3 regions of the Vibrio sp. CB1-5 genome follow, and region 3 is predicted to be linked to each of the others. Evidence: predicted binding sites of a transcription regulator. Region 3 holds the regulator's gene; each other region holds the start of a gene.
What was found. The regulator PurR, encoded in region 3, represses purine synthesis genes. The targets are predictions, from matches to a motif close to TNANGNAAACGTTTNCNTNA.

Region 1 (3,948 bases), on a different contig from region 3:
GACCAGCTTTTTGCTTATTGATAACCCTAAACCTGTACCGCCATATTTTCGGGTAGTCGAACTGTCAGCCTGGGTAAATTTATCGAACAGCTTGTCTTGATGGGCTTTCTCGATACCGATTCCCGAATCGACCACAGAGAACTTCACACTATCGGTCTGCTCATCTTTCGATTGGACAGAGACATAAACAGCGACTTGACCTTGTTCGGTGAATTTCACTGCGTTACCAATCAGGTTGACGAGGATTTGTCTGATGCGTCCAGGATCGCCAATGTGCCATTGAGAGAGTACTGGATTGGCAGGGCAGATTAACTCTAGTTTCTTTTGAGAGGCACCTAGATAGAGCGTCGCGCCAATGTCTTCGATAAGCTCAACGAGGTTAAATTCCAACTGCTCTAGGTCGATTTTTCCTGCTTCAAACTTAGAGAAATCCAGAATGTCATTGATGATTGCCAGCAGAGACTCAGCACTGTCTCTTGACGTTCGGGCAAGCTTGAATTGCTGCTCATCAAGTTCGGTATCGAGCAGCAGGTCAGTCATACCAATCACCCCATTCATTGGAGTGCGGATTTCATGGCTCATAGTAGAGAGAAACTCGCTTTTTGCGCGCGCCGCCGAGCGTGCTTCTTCCGTTGCTTGTTTTAGTTGTTGGTTGTGTTCAAGCATTTGTTGCTCTTTGAGGGCTAAGGAGTCCGCCATATTGATAAAGCCGGTACTCAGACGGCTGATTTCATCGGTTTGATTAAAGTGGTGCTGAGGGAGGGAGATTTTGTAATCGCCTTGACCTACATGTTTGGTGGCGTCTAGTAAAGCTTCTAATCTTTGCACCAACTGCCGAGACATTAAAAGCAACACCACCAAACAAATGATGGCCAGAGCCAGACCAAGTGCACCAAGCACTAAATCGCGACTTGTGTTCAATACGGTATGCATCGCTTTTTGAGATATTTGCTGATTTTGTAGCTCGAGAATCGAGCGGAACCGTTCGATTCGCTGTGTCGCTAGTGGGAACCAAAACTCGGGGGTAATATCTCCAAGCCCACCCTCAAGTGTTCCTGATGTGACGAACGTTGATTCAATGTCATCAATTTGCTTATGGACACTCCAATTGATAATAGGCATGTAGAGGGACTCTGGCGCATGTTGACGCAGTAAGCGCAGATTCCAATCGAAACTTCGGATGTAATAACCCGCATCGATCATTTTATCGTTCGAGATGGCTTGCTCAGGCGCTGCAAAAATACCGTTGAGAATGCCTCGGGATTGCCCTGCGCGCTCTTTGAGCCAAAGCAAATGGACGTGATGCAATAAATCATCAACTAAGTCTGGGGATTCGATGGAACTGATGAGGGCATCATAGATAGTTAATGTTTGTTCGATAAGTCCTGAGTAGTGTTTGAAGGAATATTCGCCGATACCATGATCAACGAACTCTCTTACCATTGCGGTATGCTCGATAGCACGATCAAGTAATTGTGTTTGCTCACTGAAAGCCAGTTCGATGTCGCTGTACTCGTTAGATAAGCTGCGCCATTGCTCGATTGCCTTATCGGCTTGTGCTCTTGCTGTGATGAGTTTTTGTTTGGTAGCTTTACCTAGATTGGATTTATAACCTTCAGATAGCCCGCGCTCGACAGCAAAGTGGTGAGCAATGTTATCGAGCGAATGGGCGACGTTGAGAAGTTCGATGGTTTTTTTTGCCTCCGCATTTCTATCTATGAGTGATTGGATCACTTGATAGCTCATGGTCAGTACAACAATGAGTAACCCCAATACAATCAATGATGTTTTAGTTCTCAGGGTTAAATTACGTATTGCGGCTGGCATATATGCCCATCCTGTTACTTGGCGTATTTCAGCAGTATAGGAGATGAACTGCTAGGTTCCGATATTTGTGCTTTTTATGAATTCAGTAAGGCACGCTTGGCAAACGTTTGCTTATTTATCAAGATGTTGTTTTATAAGGTTTTGAAACTGATCCGAAAAGTGTTGATTTATTCCTGTCAGCAATTAGAATTCGCGCCAATATTTTCGTTGCGCATACGTTTGCGTCAGCGTGTTTTCTATCTAAAAGGTACCACTGTGAGTGCAGAATTAGCGGGTCAGAGACAGACCAACCCTTCCTTTATCGAAGCGACCTTCAAGGTGAGTGAGCGTAAGTCTACCATTGGCACTGAGGTGTACGCGGGCTTTATTACCTTTTTAGCAATGAGCTACATCTTGGCAGTCAACCCTGCGATTTTGGGCGATATTCCTGGTATGGATCGCGGTGCAGTATTTACCGCAACAGCACTGGCGGCCGCGTTTGCAACCTTGGTTATGGGGGTATTTGGCAATTACCCAGTAATGCTGGCTCCAGGTATGAGCATGAACGGCTTTTTCAAAGGCATGCTGCTAAGTGGCTCGGTAGCACTGGTTTGGCATGAGGCGCTGCTTGGTATCTTTTTCTCAGGTATCATTTACCTCATCTTATCGATGACTAAGATCCGTAAAGCGATGATTGAGTCGATTCCAGAAGACCTTAAGTTGGCAATTACGGTTTCACTCGGCTTGTTTATTGCGTTCTTGGGTCTTAAGAACGCAGGTATCATCGTTTCTAACCCAATCATTCTAGTAAGCATGGGCGATATCCTGAATCCTCAGGTTATGATCGCTTATATCAGTATTTTTATTGCACTAGGCTGTATGGTTCGCGATATTAAGTTAGCGACGTTTATCTCGTTTATCTCCGCTATTATCCTGACAATTCTTGCTGATACCTTTATGGGTACGAGCAACGCGCCAATTCCAGAACAGCTAGTCGCGATGCCACCAAGCATGGCTGGCAGCTTTGGCGCAATTTTTGATTTCTCTGGTCTAACAGCAGAGAAGATGTTCGACTTGCTGTTTATCGTGATTATCTTTTTGATTGTCGACTTCTTTGATGGTTTGAGCACGATTGTGGGTGTCGGTCGTGATGCTGGCATCATCGATAAAGACGGTAAGGTGCCGAATGCACGTTCAGCACTAGTCGCTGACGCTGGTGGTACGGTGATGGGTTCGTTGCTTGGTACTACATCGGTAACCGCATTCTCTGAGTCGGGCATTGCCTCTTCACAAGGCGCGAGAACCGGTCTAGCGGCGGTTGTGGTCGCTGGCTTGTTCTTTGTATCACTGTTCTTCTACCCATTATTCTCACTGTTCTCTGCGGCAATGGTGGCGCCCGCGATGGTAGTCGTTGGCATCTACATGATTGGCCGTCTGGGCGATATTAAGTGGGATAAGAAAGAGTCTCGCATTGCTGCCTTCTTTACCATCATGTTTACGGTACTGAGTTTCTCACCAGCAAATGGTATGGCGATGGGCTTTATAAGCTATGCGTTTAGTATGGTTGTGGCAGGCAAGGGCAAAGAGGTTCACCCAGTGATATTTGTGTTGTCGGCGTTGTTTATGACTTATCTAATTCTGCTGTAACCCAAATTTAGAGACAATTAAAGCAGGCTTCAGCCTGCTTTTTTAATGCACTCACATTATTCAATATTCTGAATCTGCTCACGCATTTGCTCAATCAACACCTTAAGCTCAACGCCTGAAGCAGTAATGTCAGTGCTGATAGATTTTGAGGCTAGCGTGTTCGACTCGCGGTTGAACTCTTGCATCATAAAATCAAGACGACGGCCAACTGCGCCACCTTTCTTCATTATGCTGTTGGTTTCTTTAACGTGAGAGTCTAGGCGGTCTAGTTCTTCTGCCACGTCAGATTTTTGCGCCAGAAGAATCAATTCTTGCTCAACACGAGAGGCATCTAACTCGATTTTAGCTTCTTCAAATTTGCCCAGTAGACGTTCACGTTGCCATTCAATAATTTCTGGCATACGAGCGCGAACTTTCACGACTTCTGCAGTAATCGCATCAAGACGCTGTACGATCAGTGCTTTCATGTTGTCGCCTTCACGACCACGCGCTTCA
Region 2 (3,948 bases), on a different contig from region 3:
ATGCCGATGTTGAGTCGGGATTGCTTGAGCAAGAGTGTCGTCATCAGTTGCAAGCCTTCTTCAAACGTCGTCGAAAAGAGATCAAAGCGGCTAAGCAAGAGAAACAGAGGCAAGAACAGCAGTTGCAGGAGCAGTTAGAGCAGAAAACGGATAAGTAATGGAAGGGCTGTACGGGGATATTTAGCAAACATCTGCTTGGCAGATGCTTGCTGTCTTTGCTTAGCAGCGTCTCTTCTACGAAGATAGTAGCTGCATAAACGAACGATGACGCCAAATAACTTTCTTCTTATTGTTTGCCATCATACGTCTGCGGCGGTTTGCGGCCACCGTCTTATTAAGGTGTTTAGCCTGGATTCTTTTCTTCGCCAGCATAAAACAACCTCCTTTTACTACGGGTAAACCTCTCCGATCTAAATCCCTACGCACTGGGCGTATTCGATGTCCTTATTAGTGGAGCGTTGTCGGAGTCCCAAACACACGAATACCACTCAATAGGATGAGTAGTCAAAGCGTATGCAAGTGTTGGTTGGTACGGATGTACCTGCCAGGTGAGAGCGAGTAACGCATCAGAACAACGTGTTAAAACGAGGTGTCTGAACGACATTCCCGCTGCTCTCAGTCAGTAATGTAAGGCCTTGCTGGTTGGATTTCAAGTGTGCGAAAGCAGTTTGTTTCGCACACAATGACTTGGGTATAGAAACCCTTAATAGTTAACGACCCGTATTACCACCTACAGCGGGTTTTACTGAGGTCTGAGCATCACTTATCGTGGACTCTGCTGCAGAGACTGCGCCTGATACAGGAGGCAGTGGCGGTATCACAATCAGTCCGTCGGTCGTCAATTCTTGTTCAGCTTGTTCCGCAAGCTGCTTGTCCACATGGCCAATAATACTCTGATAGTAACGACGAATGTTTTCAACGTAGTTGCGCGCTTCATCGCCACGTGCATAACCATAGCGTGTTTGACTGTAGAACTTCTTCTGACGAAGTAGCGGTAGGCGATCTTTCACATCCGCCCAAGCATCTGGGTCGCCACCTTGACGTTTAGTCAGGCGCCTTGCATCCATCATATGACCAAAACCCACATTGTAAGAAGCCAGGGCAAACCAGATCTTTTCGTGCTCTGTAATAGAGTCTGGCACGCGGTCAACGATACGTCTTAAGTACTCAACACCGCCACGTACCGACTGCTCAGGATCAAGACGATTGGTGACGTTGACGCTTTTTGCGGTCGGTAGCGTCAGCATCATCATACCGCGCACCCCAGTTGGCGATTTGGCAATTGGGTTCCAATGCGACTCTTGGTAGGCCAGTGCTGCAATTAAACGCCAATCGAACTCTTTAGAGTACTTCTTAAATAGCGGCGACCATTTCGGTAGCTTGTTGTCGAGAGCGCGAATGAACGCACGCGTATCGACATAATCAAAGACACCAATATGGCCGATATACTTCTCTTCTAAATTGGCTAACTCACCCGTTTGCTTGAGTTGCCCGAAAAACTCGATGAGTAGGGCATACAAGCTTTCATCTTCTGACTGGCGCATATACCAAGAAATCGGTTGGTCTTCGGTCATCTCAAAAGCGAGCGCCAAATCTGGGTAGATACGTTGTGATAGCGACAACTCGACCGAATCGGCCATGGTAAAGCGCAGCTTGCCTTCTGATACTTGCTTGAGCAGATCATTGACGTCGGCATTGGCATCGATGTAGTAGCGAATATCGGGATGTTTGCTGGCAACTGTGGCTAAGGTTTTTTCGAAATGCGAGTCTTTGACTATGGCAAACACTTCTTCGCCATCGGCTTTGTCGATCAGTTCTTGTTGGTTGTTCAGTAGTTGCTCTAAATTGCGCGGACGCCACTGACCTTTTTTATATACTACTTGTTGGCTAACATAGTAGTAAGCAGGGCCAGCTCGAAAATTTTGAATACGCTCCGGAGATTGACTCAGTCCTGCGGCGATAATATCTATCTCGCCCTTTTGCAACGCAGGGAATAGGCTCGCTTGGCGAAACGCCGGTTTCATTTCTAGCTTGACGCCCAGTTCGTCGGCAAACTGTCGTGCGAGTTCGTAGTCTAGTCCTGTTGGACCGTCGGGGCCGATATAGTAGGAAAGCTGGTTGTTGAGGGTGCCGACGCGAAGCACGCCACGCTCTTTGATGTTTTCCAATTCACTCTTTGGATCAGAATCGATTTGACAGCCAGCCATGCCAATAGTGAGCAGACAGGCAGAGAGCAGTTTTAACCAGCGGCGGTTAGGCCAACGAACAACAGAAGGACTTTGCATTAATTCATAGATCTCACAACGTTAGTGCTGCCTTTATACCAAAGCTGTGCGTGTTGGCAAAGCGAGATAGCAGAAACACCCGAGAGTGGTCACTTTCTCACCGATATCTAACGTATTTCGGCAAAACAAAAAAAAATGACGAAAACGTTTGCGCCAACGCTTACGTCACAAAAAAAAATCCTCTATAATACCGCCGCATCAAGGTAGGAGAAATCGTTATAAGTTTAGTTTTATCTATTAACTTACTGAATTTATAAGAATTTCACCTAAATCAACTGCATAAGAGACCTAAGCACATGAGAATTTTGCGTGGTTCCCCAGCTCTTTCTGAGTTTCGTGTTAACAAGCTACTAGAGCTTTGTCGTGAACTAAACCTACCAGTAACAGGTATTTACGCTGAGTTTGCCCACTTTGCCGACCTAACGGCAGACCTGGATGCGTCTGAAGTTGAAAAATTAGAGAAGTTGCTGACTTACGGTCCAACTATCGAAGAGCACGAGCCGACAGGCACGCTGCTACTAGTGACACCTCGCCCTGGCACGATTTCGCCATGGTCTTCTAAATCTACGGATATCGCCAACAACTGTGGTCTAGAGAAAGTGACTCGTCTAGAGCGTGGTACGGCATACTATGTAGAGACATCAAGCGAGCTAACTGAACTTCAGCTTGTTGAGCTTAAAGCGGTTATCCACGACCGTATGATGGAAGTCGTGTTCTCTGACTTCGAATCAGCGGCAGCACTGTTCCAAGTGGCAGAGCCAGCGCCAGTTGCAGACGTGGATCTACTCAACGGTGGTCGTAAAGCGCTTGAAGATGCGAACGTGACGCTAGGTCTTGCTCTTGCAGAAGATGAAATTGATTACCTACTTGAAAGCTTCGTGACTAAGCTAGAGCGTAACCCAACAGACATCGAGCTGATGATGTTTGCACAGGCGAACTCTGAGCACTGTCGTCACAAGATCTTCAACGCAGATTGGACAATCGACGGTGTTAAGCAAGACAAATCGCTGTTCAAGATGATCAAAAACACATTTGAAACCACACCAGAGCATGTTCTATCTGCTTATAAAGATAACGCAGCAGTAATGGAAGGCTCTGAAGTAGGTCGTTTCTTCCCAGATCCTAAAACACGTCAGTATGGCTACAATCACGAGAAAGCGCACATTCTAATGAAGGTGGAAACGCACAACCACCCAACAGCGATTTCTCCATGGCCAGGAGCATCAACAGGCAGCGGTGGTGAAATCCGTGACGAAGGCGCAACAGGTATTGGCGGTAAGCCAAAAGCAGGTCTAGTTGGCTTTACAACGTCTAACCTTCGCATTCCTGGCTTCGAACAGCCTTGGGAAACCGACTTTGGTAAGCCAGGCCGTATCGTTAACGCATTGGACATCATGCTAGAAGGTCCACTAGGTGGTGCGGCGTTCAACAACGAATTTGGTCGTCCAAACCTACTTGGTTACTTCCGTACTTACGAAGAGAAGGTTACGTCTCACGCAGGTGAAGAAGTACGTGGTTACCACAAACCAATCATGATTGCTGGTGGTATGGGTAACATCCGTGACGAGCACGTTCAGAAGAAAGAGATCCCAGTAGGTGCAAGCCTAATCGTACTTGGTGGTCCTGCAATGAACATCGGTCTTGGTGGTGGTGCAGCGTCTTC
Region 3 (3,948 bases):
CAAACCTACTTTTTTTTGATTCAAAACAACCAAAACCTTCAAACGGCATATGCAACAGAAATGAAAATACGCAAATATCTGACAAAGACCTGCTTTTCATATTTTTTAATAATTTAACTCATTTATTCATAGTACACGTTATTGCTATTCATCTTTATTGGCTAAAATAGAAGTATCATTTTTGGAGACTATACAAATGCAAGAAATCAAAGCATTTAATGAGCAACGTGCGGAAATCTATTGGTGGCTATCGAGCTTGTTTGCGGCTGAGCTGACGGACGATGAGCTCAGCAAATATCACAGCCCTGAAATACGTTCGTTTCTAACTGGCCTTGGCGAAAACCCATCGCTGTCGGAGCCAATAAAAACCTTCACTGATTCGCTCAATAGATTACAAATACGTGAAGATGCTCAGTTGGAACTCTCTGCCGATTTTTGTGATCTGTTTTTGAAGACCGACAAATATGGCGCACTGCCTTATGCCTCAATGTACATTGGCACTTCTGGCCTACTCAATGACCAGCCTGCACAAGATATGGCAGATCTGCTCGCCGAGCACGGTATCGCGGTAAATAAAGATCTCAATGAGCCTGCGGACCACCTTGCCATCGAACTCGATTTTTTAGGTAACCTCATCATCCGTTCGAACGAGTTGGAAAACGACACACATATGAATGATGCACTGCACGAACAAGCGGACTTCATCAATACTCATCTAATGAGTTGGTTACCTCAGTTTGTTAAGAAGTGCCAACAGTTTGATGAATTTGGTTTCTACTCTGCTGCTGCTCTCCTCTTACACGCCTTCTGTCAGTTAGACCTGACCTACCTTACGGATGAAAACGACTAACTACGATTTCAACGAATAGGCGCAACACACACTAAAGGTGCAAACATGGTTTTCAGTCATCTGAGTCAATTTTGCGCCTTAGTTATAAATTTGTGGGATAAATGATTGCCAGCTCACTAAGCTGCGACTACAATCCGCCGTTTAAATGCAATCGCCCATTGGTATTACAGAAAGTCACCTCCACTTAGGTGTCAATATTGAGCTTTGAGCTCAATTTGTCGATTCTACTTAGGCTTGCATACACTTGCCGGTTTCCGCTTTTGCATCCGTTTATTCACAAAAGCGCTGGAACCACTAAAATTAAAGCGGCACAAACGTTTACTCACTAATTCAATAAGCCGCGACTTATAGGATATCACTATGGCAACCATTAAAGATGTCGCCCGACTTGCTGGCGTTTCCACGACCACAGTATCCCACGTAATTAATAAAACTCGCTTTGTTGCAGAAGCAACACAAGAAAAAGTGATGGCTGCCGTCGATGAACTTAACTATGCGCCTAGTGCTGTTGCTCGTAGTTTGAAATGTAACTCGACTAAAACCATTGGTATGTTGGTTACCCAATCGACAAACTTATTCTTCTCAGAAGTGATCGATGGTGTAGAAAGTTACTGCTACCGCCAAGGTTATACCCTGATTCTGTGTAACACAGGTGGTGTTTACGAGAAGCAGCGCGACTACATCCGAATGCTAGCGGAAAAACGCGTAGATGGCATTTTGGTAATGTGTTCTGACTTGACTGAAGAGCTTCTTGAGATGCTTGACCGTCACGCCGACATTCCAAAAGTGATCATGGATTGGGGTCCAGAGAGCTCTCAAGCCGATAAGATCATCGATAACTCAGAGGAAGGTGGCTATCTAGCGACTAAGTTCCTGATTGAGAAAGGTCATACTGACATTGCTTGCCTAAGTGGTCACCTAGAAAAAGCGGTATGCCAAGAACGCATCATCGGCTACAAACGCGCGCTAGCGGAAGCAGGCATAGAGATGAAAGAAGATCGCATTCTAGAAGGTAACTTTGAATGTGATACTGCGGTTATCGCTGCTAACCGCATCGCTGCAATGGAAGAGAGACCAACGGCCGTATTCTGTTTTAATGACACAATGGCATTTGGATTGATGAGTCGCCTGCAACAGCTTGGTGTGCGCGTACCTGAAGATATCTCTGTTATCGGTTATGACAATATTGAACTGGCTGAATACTTTTCGCCACCGCTGACAACAGTGCACCAACCGAAGCGACGTGTTGGTAAAAATGCCTTTGAGATTCTACTAGAACGAATCAAAGATAAAGGTCACGAAAAACGCATTTTCGAAATGCACCCAGAAATTGTAGATCGTGACTCTGTCAAAGCCCTAACCTAACGCTGACAAAAGTGCCGATTTCGGCACTTTTTTTTGATCTCCATTCAAACTTTTCCACTGCTTATGTCAATTTTTTTATTCACCTTGAGGCACAAATAACCAAACATTATTTGAACCAAGATCACATTTCCAAAAATCTACAATCAATCACTTACATAGTTTTCCTATATGCTATATGTGTCACGCACAGGGCAAACCATCTGAAAAGGTGGGACGCAAAGCCTCCGGCCTAAACCAATTTTATTGATAGGTAGCGGGGTTGCCGATGGCAAGGGAAAAGACTCAGTTATAGCGGCGGCTTAACAGAGCTCTGACACCCGTTTGCTATACTCTCGGACCTGATTTTGGTGACACAATCAATAACACCGAGAAAAGAATAAGCATGGACAATCCTATACTAAAAGATTCAATGCAGTTGTTCGCTCAGCTTGGAAGAGTAAAGTCTCGATCCATGTTCGGCGGATTTGGCATCTTCGTAGATGATACGATGTTTGCATTGGCAGTAAATAACAAATTACATATCAGAACTGACCATCAGACCATTTCCACCTTTAAAAAGCTAGGTTACAAACCATACGTTTATAAAAAGCGTGGATTTCCCGTGGTAACTAAGTACTTCGCGCTACCAGACGATTGTTGGCAAGATCAAGACGCTATCTTGACTCATGCTAAACAAGCGCTCGCGTTTGCAAAAACTGAAAAAGAGCAACAGTCAGAGACGAAGCCAAACCGATTAAAAGATCTTCCTAATTTGCGACTGGCGACTGAGCGTATGCTTAAGAAAGCCGGCATCGAATCTGTGTGCGATTTGCAGCAGCACGGTTCTGTTGAGGCATTCAAAGCCATTCAAAGAACCCATTCAAGTTCAGTTGGACTTGAGTTGCTATGGGCTCTAGAAGGTGCCATCAACGGCACTCACTGGTCTGTGATACCACAAACCAAACGAGAAGAGCTTGCTAGCTTAATCAACTAACCCTTGGTTTTCCCAATAAAAAATCAGCCTTATGGCTGATTTTTTTCGTATTAGATGAAAGGAAAAGCTCGCCTGCCCTTTCTACTACACTAATACTGAGACATTACAAAGGATATCGTCATGAGCAAGAAGCTAATACTTGGGTTAGTACTGGTTGCCATCATCATATTTTTAGGCGTTAATTTTGGTCAGCATCTTACGCTCGAGAACGCCAAAGCGCAGCAAGCCGCACTTGCTGAGTACATCGATGCGAATTTTGTTACTGCGGCACTTACCTACTTTTTTGCCTACATCGCAATCACCGCGTTTTCCATTCCAGGAGCAGCAGTCGTTACCTTGCTCGGTGCTGCTCTATTCGGGTTTTGGACGAGTTTATTACTGGTTTCATTCGCAAGTACCATTGGGGCAACACTGGCATTTTTGAGCAGTCGATTTTTGCTTCGCGATTGGGTGCAAAGTAAGTTTGGTTCAAAGCTCGATACCATTAATAAAGGTGTGGAGAAAGATGGTGCCTTTTACCTATTCTCACTCAGACTCATCCCAGTATTCCCATTCTTTTTGATCAACCTATTAATGGGTCTAACACCAATCCGTGCATCAAAGTACTACCTGGTGAGTCAGCTAGGCATGCTACCTGGTACTGCGGTGTATCTAAACGCTGGTACGCAACTTGCCAACATTGATAGTCTATCTGGCATAGTGTCGCCGACAGTATTGGCTTCCTTTGCGCTACTTGGTTTGTTCCCGCTCATTGCTAAAT

Region 1: a site for PurR is predicted at 2,035-2,054, ahead of ACJB0T_RS21620 (NCS2 family permease). Genes of this name have one in related genera too.
Region 2: a site for PurR is predicted at 2,422-2,441, ahead of purL (phosphoribosylformylglycinamidine synthase). Genes of this name have one in related genera too.

What each region holds. Positions count from the first base shown of each region.
Region 1 is NZ_JBJHPB010000054.1:1,551-5,498, reverse strand. It holds gene ACJB0T_RS21625 (response regulator) at 1-1,827, opposite strand, end outside; gene ACJB0T_RS21620 (NCS2 family permease) at 2,083-3,453, shown strand; gene ACJB0T_RS21615 (YicC/YloC family endoribonuclease) at 3,510-3,948, opposite strand, start outside.
Region 2 is NZ_JBJHPB010000008.1:100,256-104,203, reverse strand. It holds gene tadA (tRNA adenosine(34) deaminase TadA) at 1-158, shown strand, start outside; gene mltF (membrane-bound lytic murein transglycosylase MltF) at 711-2,285, opposite strand; gene purL (phosphoribosylformylglycinamidine synthase) at 2,582-3,948, shown strand, end outside.
Region 3 is NZ_JBJHPB010000007.1:76,811-80,758, reverse strand. It holds gene torD (molecular chaperone TorD) at 197-850, shown strand; gene purR (HTH-type transcriptional repressor PurR) at 1,211-2,215, shown strand; cyclic di-GMP riboswitch class I at 2,396-2,482, shown strand; gene ACJB0T_RS07340 (TfoX/Sxy family DNA transformation protein) at 2,598-3,188, shown strand; gene ACJB0T_RS07335 (TVP38/TMEM64 family protein) at 3,309-3,948, shown strand, end outside.